Regions from separate parts of the Streptomyces sp. NPDC059866 genome, predicted to be linked through region 1. Evidence: riboswitches for the same ligand, from Rfam matches in the RefSeq annotation. Region 1 holds a riboswitch; each other region holds the start of a gene.
The links. Region 1 has a riboswitch for cobalamin ahead of ACFV7R_RS06775 (FecCD family ABC transporter permease). Riboswitches for the same ligand answer to the same signal wherever they lie in the genome.

Region 1 (6,433 bases):
GCACCTCGTCCGGTGACCGCTTCCAGTTCTCGGTGGAGAAGGCGTACAGGGAGATCGCACCCACGCCCATCTCGATCGCGCCCTGCAGCACGTCCAGCACGCGCTCGGCGCCCACCTTGTGGCCCTCGGTGCGCGGCAGCCCGCGCTCCTTCGCCCAACGCCCGTTCCCGTCCATGACGATCGCCACATGGCCGGGGATCAGCTCACCCGGGAGCTTCGGCGCGCGGGCGCCGGACGGGTGCGGCTCCGGCGTCCTGTACTCGCGGCGCTGGCGGCCCAGGAACCCGCGTACGACCATGTGCCTCTCGTCTCCCTTGCTTCTACTTCTCGACGTACCGAAGTGAGCGCAGCCCGCGCTCCAGGTGCCAGTGCAGATAGGCGGACACCAGCCCGCTCCCCTCCCGCACATACCGCGGCTCGCAGGCGTCCGCGGTCTCCCAGTCTCCCGTAAGCAGCGCGCCGAGCAGTTCCAGGGTCTGCGGCGAGGGTACGACGCTGCCGGGCACCCGGCAGTCGACGCAGACGGATCCGCCGGACGCCACCGAGAAGAACCGGTTCGGCCCCGGCAGACCGCAGCGCGCGCAGTCGGTGAAGCTCGGCGCGTAGCCGTTCACGGCGAGGGAGCGCAGCAGGAAGGCGTCGAGGACGAGGTGCGGTGCGTGCTCGCCTCGGGCGAGCGTGCGCAGGGCACCGACGAGCAGCAGGTACTGCTGCACGGCCGGCTCGCCCTCGTGATCGGTGAACCGCTCGGCGGTCTCCAGCATCGCCGTCCCGGCGGTGTACCGGGCGTAGTCGGTGACGATGCCGCCGCCGTACGGGGCGATGGTCTCGCTCTGCGTGCACAGCGGCAGCCCGCGCCCGATCAGCTCGCTGCCCCGCGCGAAGAACTGCACGTCCACGTGCGAGAAGGGCTCGAGCCGCGCTCCGAACTTGGACTTGGTCCGCCGCACCCCGCGCGCTACGGCGCGTACCCGCCCGTGACTGCGGGTGAGCAGCGTGATGATCCGGTCCGCCTCACCCAGCTTCTGGGTGCGCAGCACGATGCCGTCGTCGCGGAACAGGCTCATGGCTTCATTCTCGCGTACGGCAGGAGATGGGGGTCCCCCCGCTCGAGCGAAGCCGAGAGTGGGGGAGGGTCCGGTCGGGGTGACGTATGGCGTCCCAGGGGGCCAGGTTCCACGGGCTGGCCCGGTTCGCCGGATCCAGCAGAGATCGCAGATGCGCGTCGGCAGCGGACTGCGGGGCGGGGAAACCGGCGTCCGGGGTTCCCCGCAGTCCGTCCCGCCACACTGCCCGCCCCAGCAGATAGTGATCGGCGTACTCCCGCCAGGACCCGTACGTCCCCGCCACCGCCGGCACGATGTTCTTCAGCGCGGTCCAGGCGTCGGCCTCGCCGAGCATGCCGCAGCCGAAGGCCCGGCGGGAGATGTCGACGTACAGGGCGGCGTCCCAGGCGAGCGGTGAGACACCGATGAGCTGGTACGCCCGCGCCCGGTAACCGCTGCGGGCCAGCTCGTCGAGCCGTCCGACCAGCTGGTCGCGCGAGGTGATCCCCCACTGGTCGGCCAACCAGCGCCGGGCGCTGTCGTCGTCGATCCGAGTGAACGGGTACAGGGTGTTCCGTGAGGCGTTCCGATCCCGGCTCACCGGCGCGCTCAGCGACACCATCCACAGTTGGTGCGCGGTGAGCGGGACGGGATACTTCCGGACCGCCTTCGGTCCTCTCTTCCTCCATCTCCACAAGCCCATGCGCCCGAACTCTACGTTCCGCCCTCACGTCAAGGAACCTCACCCCGGCTGCGTGCGTTGGCGTGGGCGGTGGCCGCGCTGAGCCGCTCGGCCGCGGTGGCGTGGCGTAGGGCACCGGGCTCAGCGTCCCACTCCCGCCCGCCGCCGTACGGTCTCACCTGCACGTACGGCCCCTCATGCCCCATGACGACGCCCAGCCGCCCGGTTCGGGTGTCCACGACATACGACCCGACCGGGGGCTTCACCGGATCACCGCCGCGAGCCGTCGCGCGGTCTCCATCGAACACCGGCCCAGTTCCACCAGCGGACAGGGCGCCTCCCGGGCAAGGCTCGCCGGATCAAGTCGCAGTGACAGCAGGGTAATTCCGGCCTTTTCGAGTGCCGTCCGCAATTCGTTCAAGGTGTCCTCCGCCTCTTCGACGCACAGCGCCGAGTGTCGTGCTTCCACGTGGTTCCCCTTCGCCGTCGAGTTTCACGCTTTCCGACTCCAGAATGACCTGCTCGCCCTACACTCGGCAGAAGCCTGTGCACTACAACGCCGGGGCAGCGCAAGGGGATTGGCCATGGCCAACGGTTCACGTCAGGCGGCTTGGGAGTTCTTCGGGGCGGAGTTGAAGCGGCGGAGGGAGGACGCCGGGATCACTCAGGTGGAGTTAGGGGCTCGGGTATTTGTCTCCGGCGGATATATTGGGCAGTTCGAACAGGCGATTCGGAAGCCTCAGCTCGATGTGGCGCAGCGGATTGATGAGGCCCTGCAAACCGACGGTATTTTCGAACGGCTTTGGCGAAAGCTCATCAAGGAACAGCGATACGCGGAGTACTTCGCGCACGCGGCGGAGCTGGAGGCGCTCGCCACGAAGATCTGCGAGTTCGCGCCCACGCTGGTGCCGGGCCTGTTGCAGACAGCTGCATAAGCGAGGGCAGTCACCCTTGCGTCCAACCCGTTCGTCACCGACGAGTACGTCGAGGAAATGGTGGCCGCGCGGCTGGAGAGGTCCCGCATCCTCAAGGACGCTACAAAGCCGGAGTATTGGGCGATCCTGCATGAGAACGTGCTACGCGTCCCGGTCGGTGGGCACGCTGCGATGAGCGGGCAGTTGGCGCACGTAGCGACACTGGCGCGGGAGCGCAAGGTACTGGTCATGGTGCTGCCCTACGCGGCAGGGGCGTGCGCCTCCATGGCAGGCATGTTGCAGCTCATGGAGTTCGACGACGCACCGCCAACTGCATATACAGAGACGGCGTTTTCGGGAACGCTGCTCGACGATCCGGCGGTGGTGAAGCGGGCACAGCGAGCATACGATCTGCTCAGGGGCGCCGCTTTGTCGCCGGAGGCGTCCCTCGCCCTGATCGAGTCGGCGGCTGAGGATCACAGACGATGCGCGAGTACGACCTGAGCAACGCCTACTGGCGCAAGAGCACCTACAGCAACGGCGAAGGCGGCAGCTGCGTCGAGGTCGCCGACGGAGTCCCCGGCGTTGTCCCCGTCCGGGACAGCAAGGTGCCGCACGGTCCGGTGGTCGTGATCGGGTCGGCCGCGTGGACGGCGTTCGTCGGCACCGTCGGGGCCGCCCGCTTCTTTGCCAGTGTCGTGCTTCCACGAGCCGAGTAAAGGGCGCTGCGCGTCGGCTGCGCCGATCGGCCTGCGGCCGACCCTTGACTCGCCTCGCTCCAGCACGGGTGAGAAGCGAGCGAGCGGCCCGGAAAGGCGGGTGGCCGAGGCAGGCGGCCGCCTCCGTCGGCTGCGTCGGCGTCCGGGGTCGGCGGGCGCGGTCGCGCCTCGCATGCACGCCGGGCGGGCTTGGCGGCCTGCGGGTGGTGGGGGTGGGCGCGTCGGCGCGGCGGGGAGGCCGGGTGGGTTTGGCGGCTTGCGGTCGGTGGGTGGCGGGGTGGGCGTGTCAGCGGGGTGGTGGCACGCCGGGTCGGCTCAGCGGCTTGCGGTGAGCTGGTGGCGGGGACGGACACCCCCACGGCCGGTGGGCCGGGCCCCCAAGTCCCCTCACGCCACACGAGCCTCACCAACCCCACTCCTGCAGGTGATTGGAGGATCTGTGCCACAAGCAGGCACCCACGACCCGGGCCTTTTCGCCCGCTGGGTGGCACAGATCCTCCAAGCACTGCTCCTCGCCCGCGACCGGAGCGATCCGAGGGCGGGCCACCGCCGCCCCGGCGCTGCGGCCGCCGAACCGGCCCGGCCTGCCGCCACCCATCTGTCGCACCCGCCCCCACCTCCGCCCCCCCACCGGCCGGATGCCGCTGAGCCGACCCGGCGTGCCGCCACCCCGTCGACGCGCCCACCCCCACCACCCGCAAGCCGCCAAGCCCGCCCGGCGTGCATGCGAGGCGCGACCGCGCCCGCCAACCCCGGACGCCGACGCAGCCGACCCCACCCGCAAACAGGCCTCGGCCACCCGCCTTTCCGGGCCGCTCGCCCGCTTCTCACCCGTGCTGGAACGGACCGAGTCAAGGGTGGCCCGCAGGGCCATCGGCGCAGCCGACGCGGAGTGGAGCGCAGCGGAACGCAGCGCCCTTTACTCGGGCCGTGGAAGCACGACACTGGCCAAGAAGCGGGCGGCCCCGACGGTCACCTCGTCAGGTACGCCCTCCCCAGTCGGCCCCTGGGCGGTCACCTTCGCCGGCTGCTACGCTCACGGCGCCTCCCGCGGGGGAAGTCCGGTGAGAGTCCGGCGCTGACCCGCAACGGTGTGTGCGAGGACCCGACAGTCCACGTGCGAGCCCGATTACCCGTGGGCGGTGTGCCATCCGTTGATCGCTCGCCGTGGACTGCGAGCCGAGGCGAAGGACCGCCGCCGTGCGCCGACATCCAGGCCGGATACCCGTTTCCCTGTTGGTTGTCGTGCTCGGGTTCCTCCTGCTCGGGTCGCTCGTGTGCGGGGTGGGGCTGGGGGCCGCCGGGGTCGGCTGGGAAGACGTCTTCCGGTTCCTCGGGGCCGGTTTCACCGGCGGAGCCATCGGCGCCGGGGACGTGGCGGCGTACACCATCGTCTGGGAGATCCGGCTGTCGCGCGTCGTGCTCGCGGCTGTCGTCGGAGCGGGGCTCGCCACCGTCGGGGTCGCTGTGCAGGCGATGGTGCGGAATGCGCTCGCCGATCCGTTCGTGTTGGGGATCTCGTCCGGGGCCGCTGTCGGTGCCAACGCCGTGATCCTGCTGGGGGCGTTCGCCGGGCTCGGGGTGTGGGCGCTGTCCGTGTCCGCGTTCGGGTCCGCGCTCGCCGCCATGGCGATCGTGTACGCCGTCGCCCGGTCGGCGCACGGGCTGACGCCGCTGCGGCTGATTCTGACGGGGACGGCGATGGCGTACGGATTCGAGGCGCTCACCACGGTGATGGTGTTCGGCGCTGCCCGGGGCGAAGCCGCCCGGTCGGCGATGATGTGGCTGCTCGGGAGCCTGGGCGGGGCGACCTGGGCGCGGGTGCCGATCGTCGCGGTGACCGTGGTGGCCGGGTGGGCGTGGCTGCGGCTGCGCGCCGAGGCGTTGAACGCGCTGGCGATGGGGGATGAGACGTCCGCGGCGCTGGGAGTGCCGCCCGAGCGGTTGCGGCGGGAGTTGTTCCTGGTGACGGCGGCCGTGACGGGGACCGTCGTCGCGGTGAGCGGGGCGATCGGCTTCGTGGGGCTGATGGTGCCGCATGTCGTACGGATGCTGGTCGGCGCCGATCACCGGCGGGTGCTGGCTGTTGCTCCGCTCGCCGGGGCGGTGCTGCTGGTGTGGGCGGACGTGCTGTCGCGGCTGCTGTTCGCGCCGGTCGAGCTGCCGGTCGGGGTGATCACGGCGGTGGTGGGTGTGCCGGCGTTCCTGCTGCTGATGCGGCGGGGCGGTTACGCGTTCGGGGGGCGTTGATGCGGCTCGATGTGGAGGGCGTGTCGGTCGAGGCCGCCGGGGTGCGGCTGGTGGAGGACGTCCGGCTCGCTGTGGACAGCGGGGCGTTCGTGGGGCTGATCGGGCCCAACGGCAGTGGGAAGTCAACCCTGTTGCGGTGCGTGTACCGGGCGCTTCGGCCGGCCGCCGGGGTCGTACGGCTGGACGGCGACGACGTGCACGCCCTGGATCCGCGGGGCGTTGCGCGGCGGCTGGCCGCGTTGCCGCAGGAGTCGTCGGCCGAGTTCGACTTCACCGTGGCCGAGGTGGTGCGGATGGGGCGGCTGCCGCACCGGGGGCGTACCGCCGCCGAGGACGGAGCGGTCTGCGCCGAGGCCATGGAGCGGACGGGCGTCGGGCATCTCGCCGAGCGTGGGTTCCTCGCCCTGTCCGGGGGTGAGAAGCAGCGGGTGCTGATCGCGCGGGCGCTGGCGCAGCGCCCCCGGGTGCTGGTGCTGGACGAACCCACCAACCACCTCGACATCGCCCACCAGTTGGACGTCCTTTCGCTCGTCCGCGCCAGCGGGCTGACCGTGCTGGCCGCGCTGCACGATCTCAACCTCGCCGCCGCGCACTGCGATCTGCTGTACGTCGTGGAGGGGGGCCGGGTCGTGGCCTCCGGGCCGCCGCACGACGTGCTCCGACCGGAGCTGCTCGCCGAGGTGTTCGGGGTGCGGGCCCATCCCGTACGGCATCCGGAGACCGGCGCCGTGCAGTTGCTGTTCGACCTGCTTTAAGCCGACTCGCTAAGGAAACCCTCGTATGCGCAAGCCAGTTGCTGCCGTGCTCTCCGTCGCCGCTCTC
Region 2 (6,433 bases), on a different contig from region 1:
GAGGGCGTCGCCCCCGAGACCGACGTCACCGTCCGCGACAAGGAACTCGATCTCGCGGACGCCCTGATGGACACCCTCGGCGAGGTCGACCTCGAGGATCTGCACGACGAGTACCGCGAGGCCGTCGAGGAGGTCATCGCCGCGAAGGCCGCCGGCGAGGCACCCCCCGAGGCGCCCGAGCCGGCGAAGGGCGGCAAGGTCATCGACCTGATGGCCGCCCTGGAGAGCAGCGTCAGGGCGGCGAAGGAGTCCCGCGGCGAACAGCCGGCCGAGGTCCGCGAGCTCCCCCGGCGCAGGACGAGCCGCAGCGCGCCCAAGGAGCCCGCGGGCAGGAAGTCCACGGCGAAGAAGCCGACCGCCAGGTCGGCGCAGACGGGAAAGAAGACGGCGTCCACGAAGAGCACCGCGAAAAGCACGACGAAGAAGACCGCCGCGAAGAAGACCACGTCCCGCAAGCGCTCGGCCTGAGCGGACGCCCCGTCAGCGGGCCGTCGAGTTGGCCGTGGGCGTGGGCGTCGGGGAACTGGTGTTCACGTCCAGGCCGGGGGGTTCGGTGAGGGCCACGACGGGGGCGCCGGGCTGTGGCGGGGGCGGGGTGACCTGTTCCCTGGGCATCTTCGGCGGGTTGGTCTGCTGGAAGTTCACCTGGTCGAAGTTGACCATCTCGGTCTTCTCCAGAACCGTGATGTGGTCGAGCACGGTGTCGTTGGTTTGGTCGGCGAGCGCCCGGACCAGCGTGTTCTTGGTGCTGGCGCGGATCTTGGCGACGACCGGGAAGATCCCCCCGTGCGCGGTGCGCATGATGTTCACCGCGGTGGTGTCGAACTGCTTGCCGCGCTCCGCGTCCGCGGTCGCCACGAACTGTTCCTGCTGCGGGGAGGGCTGGTTGGGCAGCGTGATGCCGAGTTCGGGAGCGATCTTGCGGCAGGTCGCGTCGAGCCGGGCGTGCCCGGCGACCAGGTGCTCGCCGGCCTCCTTCATCTCCGGCGTGGTGCCGCGCTCCATCGCCATCATCCCGAGCGGGTACTCCCACAGCCCGGCCGCCCGCACCTTGACGACGAAGTCGCGGTCGGCCTCGGTGAGCGGCCCGTACGGGGTGTTGGCGATGATGCGGTCCTGGGCACTCGACGTGTTCTCGATCCCGAGCATGGCGGGGTAGGCGAGGGCGGCGATGGTCAGGGTCAGCGCGCCGCCCACGAAGACGGTTCCGACCATGCTGCGCGTCAGGCGCATTCTGCCTCCTGGTGCGAACGGCTCCGGACGCCAAGAGGTACGGATCTCAGGCGCCCGGCAATCATCGAGCCGGGTAAAAAACTGCTGTGCGCGGTATGGCATGCATCACAAGGCGGTCGCCGTCACGGCGGCCAGCTCCTCCGCCGTCCGCGGACCGGCCGCACTCTCGCCCAACAGCCCCTGCGCCCGCAGCAGTTCCGCTGCCGCGACGCCCCACGGCAGCCGCAGCCCGGCCTGCCGGAGGAGGTCCGTGCGGGCCAGGGTCGCGGGCGCGGGTCCGGTGCGGACGCCGGACGGGGTGAGCAGGGCCGCGTCGTCCGCCCAGCGCAGGGCCAGGTCCACGTCATGGGTCGCCATCACCACGGTCGTGCCGCTCTCGCGGAGGGCGTCGAGGGTGGCGAGCAGCCGTTCCTGGCCGTCCGGGTCGAGCCCGGCGGTCGGCTCGTCGAGGATCAGCACCCGCGGGCGCATGGCGACGGCACCGGCGATCGCGGTCCGTTTGCGCTGCCCGTACGAGAGCAGGTGCGTGGGCCGGTCGGCCAGCCCGGCGATGTCCAGGGCGTCGAGCGCCTCGGCGACGCGGGAGCGCACCTCGGCGTCGGGCAGCCCCAGGTTCAGCGGCCCGAAGGACACGTCCTGCGCGACGGACGCGGCGAACAGCTGGTCGTCCGGGTCCTGCACCACCAGCTGGACGGTGGTCCGCAACCGGGTCAGGCCCTTCCGGTCGTACGACACCGGCCGGCCCTGAACCGTCAACTGCCCGGTGTGCGGCCGCAGTCCGCCGCTGAGCAGCCGCATCAGCGTGGTCTTGCCGCTGCCGTTGCGCCCGAGCAGGGCCAGCGCCCGCCCCTCGGGGATCGCGAAGTCGAGGCCGTCGAGCACGACGGGGCCCTCCTCGTAGGCGAAGGAGGCGCCCCGCAGGGCGACGAGCGCGGGCTCGCTCATGACAGCGGCCTTTCCAGTACGAAGGTGAGGGCGGCCAGCGCCGCCAGCAGGGCGGTGCTCGCGGCCGTGAAGCGGACGGAGATGCGGGCCTCGGGCACCAGGACGCGCAGGGTGCCGTCGTAGCCGCGTCCGGCCAGCCCGGTCTGCAGCCGCGCCGCCCGGTCGAAGGCCCGGACGAAGGCGGTCGCGCCGAGCCCGGCCAGGGAACGCCAGGTCGCGGCCCGCGTGGTGTGGCCGAGCCGGGCGGCCTGCGCGTCCCGGATCCGGCGCACGGAGTCGAGCAGCAGGAAGCTCATGCGGTACGTCACCAGCGCCACGTCGACGACCGGCGCCGGCACCCCGGCCTTCACCAGCCGCGGCAGCAGATCGGACATCGGGGTGGTGAACGCGAACAGCAGCACGCCGAGCGAGGCGGCCGAGGTGCGCAGCAGCAGTTCCCCGGCGCGCACCGGGCCCTCGTCGGCCAGGGACACGAACCCGCCCGGGCCGCCGACCTGCACGAGCAGGGTGGCCGCTCCGGTCACGCAGAAGCCCAGCGGCACCCGGTACGCCCGCCACAGGCGGCGCCGGGGCACGCCCGCCGGACCGAGCAGCGCCACGAGCGCCGTCACCAGGACCAGGGCGGCACCCGGCCAGGGCGGCAGCGAGATCGAGAGCAGGGTGAGTCCAAGCCCGAGCACGGCCTTGTCCACGGGGTGGCGGCGGCGCCAGCGACTGCTGTGCGCCGCCGCGTCGATCGGCAGCACTCAGACCCGCTCGTCGGCGCCGTCGGCGCCCTGCCGCTCCAGCGCCCGCTTCTCGCCCTGCCGACGCCCGCGCCGCAGCCCGAAGTAGTAGGCGAGGACACCCGCGCCGATGGCCGCCTGCAGCGAGAACAACGCCGACTCGATCTCGCCGGAAGGCGGCTCGTACAGGGGCGAGAACCAGGGCTCGTAGTCCGGCTCGATCTCGGTGATGGCCTTCTCCGCCTGCCCGTCGGCGCCCGTGAACGGCTCCTCCTCGTCGTCGCCGAGCCCGAGGGCCAGCGGCAGCACCGCGAGCGCGGCCACGAGGAGCAGCAGCAGGGAGTTGATCTTCGCGTTCCGGCTCATCGGGCCACCGCCTCCGTCTTGTTGCCGGCCAGGAGCACCCCGAGCCGGGTCAGCTCACCCCGGCTCGACTGCACCAGCAGACGCATCACCAGCACCGTGAGCAGCCCCTCGCTCACCGCGAGCGGGATCTGGGTGACGGCGAAGATGGAGCCGAACTTGCCGAGCGCGCCCAGGAATCCGCTGCCCGGGTCGGGGAAGGCGAGCGCCAGCTGCACGCTGGTGACGCAGTAGGTGGACAGGTCGGCGACGAACGCGCCGCAGAAGACGGCGACCATCAGCGGCACGTCGTACCGGCGCAGCAGCCGGTACACCCCGTACCCGGCCCACGGCCCGACGATCGCCATGGAGAAGACGTTGGCGCCCAGCGTGGTCAGGCCGCCGTGCGCGAGCAGCAGCGCCTGGAAGAGCAGGGTGATGGTGCCCAGTACCGCCATGACCGGCGGCCGGAACAGGATCGCGCCCAGCCCGGTGCCGGTGGGATGGGAGCAACTCCCGGTCACCGAGGGCAGTTTCAGGGCCGACAGGACGAAGGTGAAGGCTCCGGAGGCGCCGAGGAGCAGTGTGCTCTCGGGGTGCTCCCTGACCTCACGGGTGAGTGACCGGACTCCGTGGACGACGAACGGCGCGGACGCGGCGCCCCAGGCGACCGCGTGCGCAGGAGGCAGAAAACCCTCGGCTATGTGCATGGCTCAGCAGACCCTCTCCAGCACCTCGTGGATGGTTGACGTGCCTTGGCCGGTCTCCTGGCTGACGGGTACCACCGCCCGTGCTCCGCCTTCCCGGGTCACAAGGACCCAGTGGCTGCCCGTGAGGGCCGGAGCCGGACTTCCCGATCACAGTGGCGAGGGCCGCACCGGTGTTTCACCGGATTTCCCGTGCACCAAGGCGTGGTGACAGTAGTGCCCGGTCAGGGGTGGAGACAAGCGCACCCCGGGAGGCGTGCGGGCGGCGGACGCCCGCTCACGCCCCGCGGGACGCGCCGTCGCCGGCTCCCCCGAAGGCGTCGAGCAGCCGTTCCGCCGCGAGCGTGGCCGTCAACTGCCCGTCCCTGACCTGCTGTTCGAGTTCCGGTGCGAGGGCCCGTACCGCCGGGTCCGCGTGCAGGCGGCCCAGCAGTTCGTCGCGGACCATGCTCCAGGTCCAGTCGACCTGCTGGTCGCGGCGCTTGGCGGCGAGCCGGCCGGTGGAGTCCAGGAGGGTGCGGTGCTGCTCCAGGCGCTCCCACACGGTGTCCAGGCCGGTCGACTCACGGGCACTGCAGTGCAGGACGGGCGGGGTCCAGGCGGCGTCCTTGCCGTGCATGAGACGCAGGGCGCCCGACAACTCCCGTGCCGCGGCGCGGGCGTCGCGCTCGTGCGGGCCGTCCGCCTTGTTCACGGCGATCACGTCCGCCAGCTCCAGGACGCCCTTCTTGATGCCCTGCAGCTGGTCGCCGGTGCGGGCCAGGGTCAGCAGCAGGAAGGAGTCGACCATGTCGGCCACCGCGGTCTCCGACTGGCCGACGCCGACCGTCTCCACCAGCACCACGTCGTAGCCCGCGGCCTCCATCACCACGATCGACTCACGGGTCGCCTTGGCGACGCCGCCGAGCGTGCCGGCGGTGGGGGAGGGCCGGACGAACGCCGCCGGGTCGACCGCCAGGCGCTCCATCCGCGTCTTGTCGCCCAGGATCGAGCCGCCCGTACGGGTCGACGACGGGTCGACGGCGAGCACGGCGACCCGGTGGCCGAGCGAGGTGAGCAGCGTGCCGAACGCGTCGATGAACGTCGACTTGCCCACGCCGGGCACCCCGCTGACCCCGATCCGCCGTGCCTTCCCGCTGTGCGGCAGCAGCTCGGTCAGCAACTCCTGCGCCAGTGCCCGGTGCTGGGGACGGGTGGACTCGACGAGGGTGATGGCCCGGGCCACCATCGCCCGCTTCCCGTCGAGCACACCCTTCACATATGCGTCGAGATCGATCACAGCTCGTGTCCGAGGCCGGCTGCCAGCCGCTGCAGAAGGTCGTATGCCGCGTCCGGGATCACCGTCCCCGGCGGGAACACGGCCGCCGCGCCCATCTCCAGCAGGGTCGGCACGTCCTGCGGCGGGATCACTCCGCCCACCACGATCATGATGTCCTCGCGCCCCTCAGCCGCCAGCTCCTCGCGCAGCGCCGGTACGAGCGTGAGGTGGCCGGCGGCCAGCGAGGAGACGCCCACGATGTGCACGTCCGCCTCCACCGCCTGCCGGGCGACCTCGGCGGGCGTCTGGAACAGCGGGCCGACGTCCACGTCGAAACCGAGGTCGGCGAACCCGGTGGCGATCACCTTCTGGCCGCGGTCGTGGCCGTCCTGGCCCATCTTGGCGACCAGGATGCGCGGACGACGGCCCTCGGCCTCCTCGAAGGAGTCCACGAGCGCGCGGGTGCGGTCGACGGACGGGGACTCGCCGGTTTCGTTGCGGTACACGCCGGAGATCGTACGGATCTGGCTCGCGTGCCGTCCGTACACCTTCTCCAGGGCGTCGGAGATCTCCCCGACGGTCGCCTTGGCGCGGGCCGCGTGCACCGCCAGTTCCAGCAGGTTGCCGTCACCGCCCGCGGCCCGGGTCAGCGCGTCCAGCGCGTCCCGGCAGGCGGTCTCGTCGCGCTCCTCGCGCAGCCGCCGCAGCTTCTCGATCTGCTGGGCGCGCACGGAGGAGTTGTCGACCTTGAGGACCTCGATCTGCTCGTCGGTGTCCACCCGGTACTTGTTCACGCCGATCACCGGCTGCCGCCCGGAGTCGATCCGGGCCTGGGTGCGCGCCGCCGCCTCCTCCACGCGCAGCTTCGGAATGCCCGCGTCGATGGCCTGCGCCATGCCGCCCGCCTGCTCGACCTCCTGGATGTGCTGCCAGGCGCGGCGGGCCAGGTCGTACGTCAGCTTCTCGACGTAGGCGCTGCCGCCCCAGGGGTCGATCACCCGGGTCGTGCCCGACTCCTGCTGGATCAGCAGCTGGGTGTTGCGGGCGATCCGCGCGGAGAAGTCGGTGGGCAGGGCGAGGGCCTCGTCGAGGGCGTTGGTGTGCAGCGACTGGGTGTGGCCCTGGGTGGCGGCCATCGCCTCCACGCACGTGCGGGTCACGTTGTTGAACACGTCCTGTGCGGTCAGCGACCAGCCGGAGGTCTGCGAATGGGTGCGCAGGGA
Region 3 (6,433 bases), on a different contig from region 1:
AGGGATGCGCCCAGCTCGGGGGCAGCAGCTTGGCGGACAGATCGACGGCCTGCTGGTCGAGTTGGACCAGCGGTGGTACGAGCAGGACGGCGAGGACGGTCGCGGTCACCAGCACGGCCGAGGTGCGCAGCCGCAGGGTGCGCGTCGAGCGGCGGTTCGGGCCGACCGAGCGCCATGCGGCCTGGGACCGCTTCTCGGTCCCCACCGTGGCCTCAGCCATGGGAGTCACATTTCACTGAGCTTCACCCTCGGGTCGAACAGTCCGTAGAGGAGGTCGGCGAGCAGGTTGCCGATGAGGACGGCGGCGGTGGCCAGCGTGGTGAGGGCGGCGAGCAGCGGGAAGTCGACGGCTGTGGCCGCCTCGACGGTGGCCGCCGCGATGCCCGGCCAGCTGAAGACGCTCTCCACCAGCAGGGCGCCGGTGATGAGTTCGGGGACGCGGGAGCCGACCAGCGTGAGCACCGGCAGCAGGCCGGAGCGCAGGGCGTGCCCGAGCAGGACGGTCCTCTCACTCACACCCCTCGCGCGGGCGCCACGTACGGGGTCCTCCGCCAGGGCGTCGCCGACCCCCTGGCGTACGTAGAGGGTGAACCAGGGGAGTTGGGAGAGGGCGAGTACTCCGGCGGGCAGGACCAGATGGCTCGCCACCTGCCCCAGGGTGACCTGCTCGCTGGCCGTGTCCGTCAGCCCGCCCGCCGGGAGGACGTCCAACTGCAGGGCGAACAGCCAGATGGCCAGCAGCGCGATCCAGAAGACCGGTGCCGCCTCCAGGGCGTAGGCGAGCGAGGTGACCGTCCGGTCGAGCATCGATCCGGGGCGGCGGGCGGCCAGCACACCCAGCAGGGTGCCGGTCAGCACGGCAAGCACGAAGGCGATCGCGCACAACAGGGAGGACCACACGAGGCGTTCCCCGATCACCTGCGTCACGGGCTGCCGCATCACGCTGGACTGGCCGAGGTCTCCGCCGAGGGCGGAGGTCAACCAGTGCCACCAGCGGGCGGTGAGGGGCTGGTCCACGCCGAGGTTGTCCCGCAGCCGGTCCAGGGTCTCCTGGTCGGCGCCGAGCGCGGCGGTGCCGGCGTACACCTTGACGGGATCGAAGGGGGAGGCGGCGGCGATGGCGAAGACACCGAAGGTGACGACGAGGAGGACGGGGAGGGCGAACAGCATCCGCCGCCCCGCCAGGCGTGCCATCGCTCCCCAGGGCAGGGAGGTTCTGGTCACTTCTTGGGCTGCCAGTCCTCGATGTTCCACCACGGGCCGCTGGCGAAGCCGTGCTCGTGCGGCTCGAGTTGCGTGCTCAGGCCCTCCCAGCGGTCCGCGAGCACGTAGAGGTGGTCGATGTGGGTCAGAAACGTGTAGCCGGGGTCCTTCACGAGTTCGCGCTGGAGCGCGGCGTAAGCGGCCTCGCGCTTTTGCGGGTCCTGGCTGCGGCGGCCGGTGTCCAGCGCCTCGTCCACGGCCGCGTTGTCGTACCGGCCCATGTTGTTGAAGCCGTCGCCGGCGAGCGAGGAGTGCAGCAGCGTGTAGAGGCCGAAGTCGGGGTCGCCGGTGCTGCCGAAGCCTGCGAGGACCGCGTCGTTCTTCATCCGCGGCTCGATGACCTCCCAGGTGGCGCTCTCCACCGTCACGTCGATGCCGGCCTTCTTGGCGTCGGAAGCGTAGGCGAGGGCGTGGTCCTGGCGGACCTTGTCGCCGGAAGGGTAGAAGAGGGTGAACGCGGCCCGTCGGCCGTCCTTGGCGCGGATGCCGTCCGTGCCGGGCTTCCAGCCCGCTTCGTCGAGGATCCGCTTGGCCTTGTCGAGATCCTGAGTGCGCTCGATGCCCTTGGCGAACCAGGGGTCGTCGACCGGCAGCGGCCCGTACGCCGGGCGGCCCGCGCCGTCGAGGACCTTGTCGACCATGGCCTCGCGGTCCACGGCGGCGTCGAGTGCCTGCCGGATGGCACGGTCGCCCGTGACCTTGTTCGCGGTGGGGAGGGTGACGGTGCGGAAGTCGTAGGACTTCGCGTCGTACGACTTCATGCCGTCGTCGTTCTTGAACGTGGCGACGAGGTTGGGCGGGAGGACCGCGCCGTCGAGGTCACCGGAGCGCAGCCGGGTGGCACGCACGTTGTCGTCCGCGATGACCGCCATGGTGAACGTCTTCACCTTCGGCTCCCCGCCCCAGTAGTTCGGGTTGGCCTTGAAGGTGAGCTTCTCGCCCTTGCTCCAGTTCGCGAGGACGTACGGTCCGGTGCCGACCGGTTCGGTGTTGAAGGAACCGGTGTTGGGGTCCTGCTCGCCGGCGACATGCTCGGGGACGATGGGCAGCACCGTGCGCCCGGCGAACGGCGCGTACGGGTACTTGAGCGTGAAGACGACCTTGTCGTCACCGCTCGCCCGGACGTCCTTGATGGCGTCGAGCTCGCTCCGCGAGGTGTTGTTCGTCTTCGCGTCGAGGATCGTCTTGTACGTGAAGACGACGTCGGCCGGGGTCAGGGGCTCACCGTCGCTGAACTCCACGCCGTCGCGCAGGGTGTACGTGTAGGTGAGGCCGTCGCCGGTGACCTCGGGGAGCGCCTTCGCCAGGGCGGGTCTCAGCTCCAGATCGGCGTTCCGGGCGAGCAGTCCCTCGAAGATCTTGGAGTTGCCGTCCTTGCCGTAGCCGAGCAGCGGACTGAGGGTGTCCGGTTCGGAGGCCACCCCGATCACGACGGAGTCGGCGGACTTGCCGTCGCTCCCGCCGCTGCTCGGGGCGGAGCAGGCGGCGACCCCGGCCACCATCGCCGCCGCCGTGACGGCGGCACCTCGTATTCGACGGGTCGTCATGAGCCTCACAACCTTGTTGCTTGTAGAACGTTGTTGCATGTCAATTGCGATTGGAGGGTTACCCGGGCACACCAGGCATCAGTCCGTCGCCGGTCGGCGGGCCCTGCGGTGCGGTCTTGTCACCACGCGGGCGGAGGTACGCGGTCATAACGGCAGGCCGGCAGTCCTACGGGCCGGATGGTGCGGGCCGAGGAAGACGGCGATACCTGACCCCTGTGGAGAGGGATGAGTGGCCTGGGTCCAGCCCTGGCCGCGGTAGAAGGCGACGGCCCGGGGTGCCCGGATCGAAGTGAGCAGCCACGCGCGGCCTTCCGGAGCGTCGGCGATGACGGCATCGAGGAGTGCGGCGGCGAGGCCGGTGCCCCGGGCGGCGGGGCGGACGGCGAGTTCGTCGATCTCGCGGGCGCCGCACAGCCACTGCACGGTGCGCTCGGGGCCGAGGCCGGCGGCGGCCTGCGGGTAGCAGCGGTCCGTGGGGAAGGGGGCACGGGTGGTCCAGGCCGTGGCGAAGCCTGCCACGGCCGAACCCGCCGGCGCGAGCGCGGCGGTGAAGCCCGGCCGGTGCACGGTCCCGGCGAGCCGGCCGACGAACTCGACCGCCTTCTCCTCGTCCTCGTTCCAGGGCGGGGCGCAGAAGGCGTCGACGTACACGGAGTGCAGCGCGGTGGCGTGCGTCAGCAACTCCTCACCGGTGCAGAGGCGGATGTCCGTGGCCGTCAGGCCGCCTGTGCGGCAGCCGTTGGTGCCGGGTGTGGAGCCGCGTGCCGCAGGGAAGCCGATGGGCCGGTCAGACCTCACGCAGTACCCCTTCTGCAGATGACTAGTTATTGCGACTAGTGTGCAATAACTCCCGAGTGTTGTGTACCCGGACTGCGCGGACTGTCGAGTGCTGCGGCTGCTGGGTTCTGCGCGCTCATCCTGGATCCGCCGGAGCTGGAGCCGGCGTTCGTCGCGGACGATGCCCAAGGCCGGAGTGCCGGTTTCTGCGCCTTCCGTGGCACGGCTCATGGTCCTAGGACCAACGCCTGATCGGCATGGCTCTGCTCCTGCTGTTAGCGTGCAGTTGCACATGAGTTGCAATTAGGTCGGAGGATGTTGGACATGGCGGTTTACACGCTCCCGGAGCTCCCGTACGACTACGCGGCCCTCGCCCCGGTCATCAGCCCCGAGATCATCGAGCTGCACCACGACAAGCACCACGCGGCGTACGTGAAGGGCGCCAACGACACGCTGGAGCAGCTCGCGGAGGCGCGGGACAAGGAGGTGTGGGGGTCGATCAACGTCCTGGAGAAGAACCTGGCCTTTCACCTCTCCGGGCACATCCTGCACTCGATCTACTGGCACAACATGACCGGTGACGGCGGCGGCGAGCCGCTGGAGAAGGACGGCGTGGGCGAACTGGCGGACGCGATCGCCGAGTCCTTCGGCTCGTTCGCCCACTTCAAGGCCCAGCTGTCCAAGGTGTCGGCCACCACCCAGGGCTCCGGCTGGGGCGTCCTCGCCTACGAGCCGCTCAGCGGGCGCCTGATCGTCGAGCAGGTCTACGACCACCAGGGCAACGTCGGCCAGGGCTCGACCCCGATCCTCGTCTTCGACGCCTGGGAGCACGCCTTCTACCTGCAGTACCGCAACCAGAAGGTCGACTTCATCGAGGCCATGTGGCAGGTCGTCAACTGGCAGGACGTGGCCAAGCGCTACGCGGCGGCCAAGGAGCGCGGCGACAGCCTGCTGCTCGCGCCGTGACGCCGTAGCCGCGTCGACACAGATGTCCTGCTCGTGATCGTCTTCTCACCCTTCACTTGCAGGCGGCACAAGGAAGGGCTCCCGCGAGGACGTGACTTGAGGGAGCCCTTCTGTGGCTCATCCACCGGCGGACCGTACGAGGATCTCGGTGTCGACACGCCCCTGCCGTCCGTACCCGGCGGCCGACCGCTCGGCGTGCCCTCGGGCCGGCCCCGTCCCCATGACGTCCGGCGACAAAGGCGACGGCGGAACGAGGAAGCCGGTGTGCATCCGGCGCGGTCCCGCCACTGTGATCGGCGAGCGGATCCCGAACACAGGATCGTGGTGTCCTCGGCGTCGATCCCGGAGATGGCCTTCGCCACCCGGTCCTTGTGCTGAGGCGCACGTACGCGTCCCTCGTGCCGGAGGCGGGGAAGAAGGGGCGCATGGCGATCGATAGCCTGCTGGGGGAGCGGGCGGAGGAGAGCTCTGGCCCGAACTCCCCACATTCTCCCCAGGACAGACCTGAGCGCCGACCGGTCCGGCCGATGCGCGGAAACAACGAGGTGAGAGGCCGTATGTTCACCACCCGCCCCACCCTCCAGGGCACCTTCGGCATGGTGTCCTCCACTCACTGGCTGGCCTCGCAGTCGGCGATGGCGGTCCTGGAGGACGGCGGCAACGCCTACGACGCTGTCGTGGCGGGCGCCTTCGTGCTGCATGTCGTCGAGCCGCACCTGAACGGGCCCGCCGGTGAGGTGCCGATCCTGCTCGCTCCGGCGGGCGGCGAGGTGCGGGTGCTGTGCGGGCAGGGCGTGGCGCCGGCCGGAGCGACGGTCGCGCACTACAGGGGACTCGGTTTGGATCTCGTACCCGGTACCGGGCCCCTTGCGGCGGCCGTCCCCGGTGCGTTCGACGCCTGGATGCTCCTGCTCCGCGACCACGGCACCAAGTCCCTCGCCGACGTCCTGAAGTACGCCATCGGATACGCGGAGCACGGGCACGCGCCCGTGGAGCGTGTCGGCGAGACCGTCGAGACCGTGCGCGAGCTGTTCGAGACCGAGTGGACCACGTCCGCGGAGGTCTATCTTCCGGGCGGCCGGGCGCCCCGGCCCGGCCGGCTGCTGCGCAATCCCGCGCTCGCCGCCACCTGGCAGCGGCTGCTCGCCGAGGTCGCCGGGGCGGGGGACCGCGAGGGGCAGATCGAGGCGGCACGGCAGGTGTGGCGCACCGGTTTCATCGCCGAGGCGCTGGTACGGCAGGCACACCGGCCCACCCTGGACACCAGCGGTAAGCACCACACCGGCACGCTCACGGCCGCCGACCTCGCCGGCTGGTCCGCGAGCTACGAGGCGCCGGTGACGTACGACTGGAACGGCTGGACCCTGTGCAAGGCCGGCCCCTGGAGCCAGGGCCCGGTCCTCCTGCAGCAGCTCGCACTGCTCCCGTCCGAACTGCCCCCGTACGGCTCCGCGGACTACGTCCACCTGCTGATCGAGGGCTGCAAACTCGCCATGGCCGACCGGGAGGCCTGGTACGGCGACGCGGCCGAGGTGCCGCTCGAGGAGCTGCTGTCGGGCGTCTACAACGCGGCACGGCGTGAGCTCGTCGGCGACAGGGCGTCGTACGAGCTGCGGCCGGGGAGCCCGGGAGGGCGCACCCCGCGGCTGTGCGCCCATGCGCGAGGGGCCGCCACCGGCGTCGCGGGCCTCGGCGCGCCGGGAGCCGGGGAGCCGACCGTCGCCAAGAGCCCGACGGCCCCCGTGCCGGGCGAACCCGACGTCGCCGCCGACGGCGGTACCCGCGGCGACACCTGCCATCTCGACATCGTCGACCGCTGGGGCAACATGGTCGCCGCCACGCCCAGCGGCGGCTGGCTGCAGTCCAACCCCGTCGTGCCC

Region 2: it holds a riboswitch for cobalamin, as region 1 does, so the genes downstream of both, ACFV7R_RS20570 (energy-coupling factor ABC transporter permease) here and ACFV7R_RS06775 (FecCD family ABC transporter permease) in region 1, are expected to answer to the same signal.
Region 3: it holds a riboswitch for cobalamin, as region 1 does, so the genes downstream of both, ACFV7R_RS03990 (gamma-glutamyltransferase family protein) here and ACFV7R_RS06775 (FecCD family ABC transporter permease) in region 1, are expected to answer to the same signal.

Annotation. Positions count from the first base shown of each region.
Region 1 covers NZ_JBHWJT010000004.1:53,887-60,319, forward strand. The annotation lists gene ACFV7R_RS06740 (isoprenyl transferase) at 1-298, opposite strand, end outside; gene recO (DNA repair protein RecO) at 321-1,067, opposite strand; gene ACFV7R_RS06750 (DUF1266 domain-containing protein) at 1,072-1,749, opposite strand; gene ACFV7R_RS06755 (hypothetical protein) at 1,779-1,994, opposite strand; gene ACFV7R_RS06760 (hypothetical protein) at 1,991-2,197, opposite strand; partial or broken gene ACFV7R_RS06765 (helix-turn-helix domain-containing protein) at 2,313-3,146, shown strand; gene ACFV7R_RS06770 (DUF397 domain-containing protein) at 3,128-3,361, shown strand; cobalamin riboswitch at 4,381-4,517, shown strand; gene ACFV7R_RS06775 (FecCD family ABC transporter permease) at 4,562-5,611, shown strand; gene ACFV7R_RS06780 (ABC transporter ATP-binding protein) at 5,611-6,366, shown strand; gene ACFV7R_RS06785 (ABC transporter substrate-binding protein) at 6,392-6,433, shown strand, end outside.
Region 2 covers NZ_JBHWJT010000012.1:241,749-248,181, forward strand. The annotation lists gene ACFV7R_RS20545 (Ku protein) at 1-468, shown strand, start outside; gene ACFV7R_RS20550 (DUF4142 domain-containing protein) at 481-1,233, opposite strand; gene ACFV7R_RS20555 (energy-coupling factor ABC transporter ATP-binding protein) at 1,339-2,178, opposite strand; gene cbiQ (cobalt ECF transporter T component CbiQ) at 2,175-2,924, opposite strand; gene ACFV7R_RS20565 (energy-coupling factor ABC transporter substrate-binding protein) at 2,925-3,269, opposite strand; gene ACFV7R_RS20570 (energy-coupling factor ABC transporter permease) at 3,266-3,955, opposite strand; cobalamin riboswitch at 3,985-4,169, opposite strand; gene meaB (methylmalonyl Co-A mutase-associated GTPase MeaB) at 4,230-5,231, opposite strand; gene scpA (methylmalonyl-CoA mutase) at 5,228-6,433, opposite strand, start outside.
Region 3 covers NZ_JBHWJT010000002.1:382,277-388,709, reverse strand. The annotation lists gene ACFV7R_RS04015 (ABC transporter permease) at 1-220, opposite strand, end outside; gene ACFV7R_RS04010 (ABC transporter permease) at 226-1,194, opposite strand; gene ACFV7R_RS04005 (ABC transporter substrate-binding protein) at 1,221-2,810, opposite strand; gene ACFV7R_RS04000 (GNAT family N-acetyltransferase) at 2,955-3,530, opposite strand; gene ACFV7R_RS03995 (superoxide dismutase) at 3,912-4,553, shown strand; cobalamin riboswitch at 4,774-4,925, shown strand; gene ACFV7R_RS03990 (gamma-glutamyltransferase family protein) at 5,111-6,433, shown strand, end outside.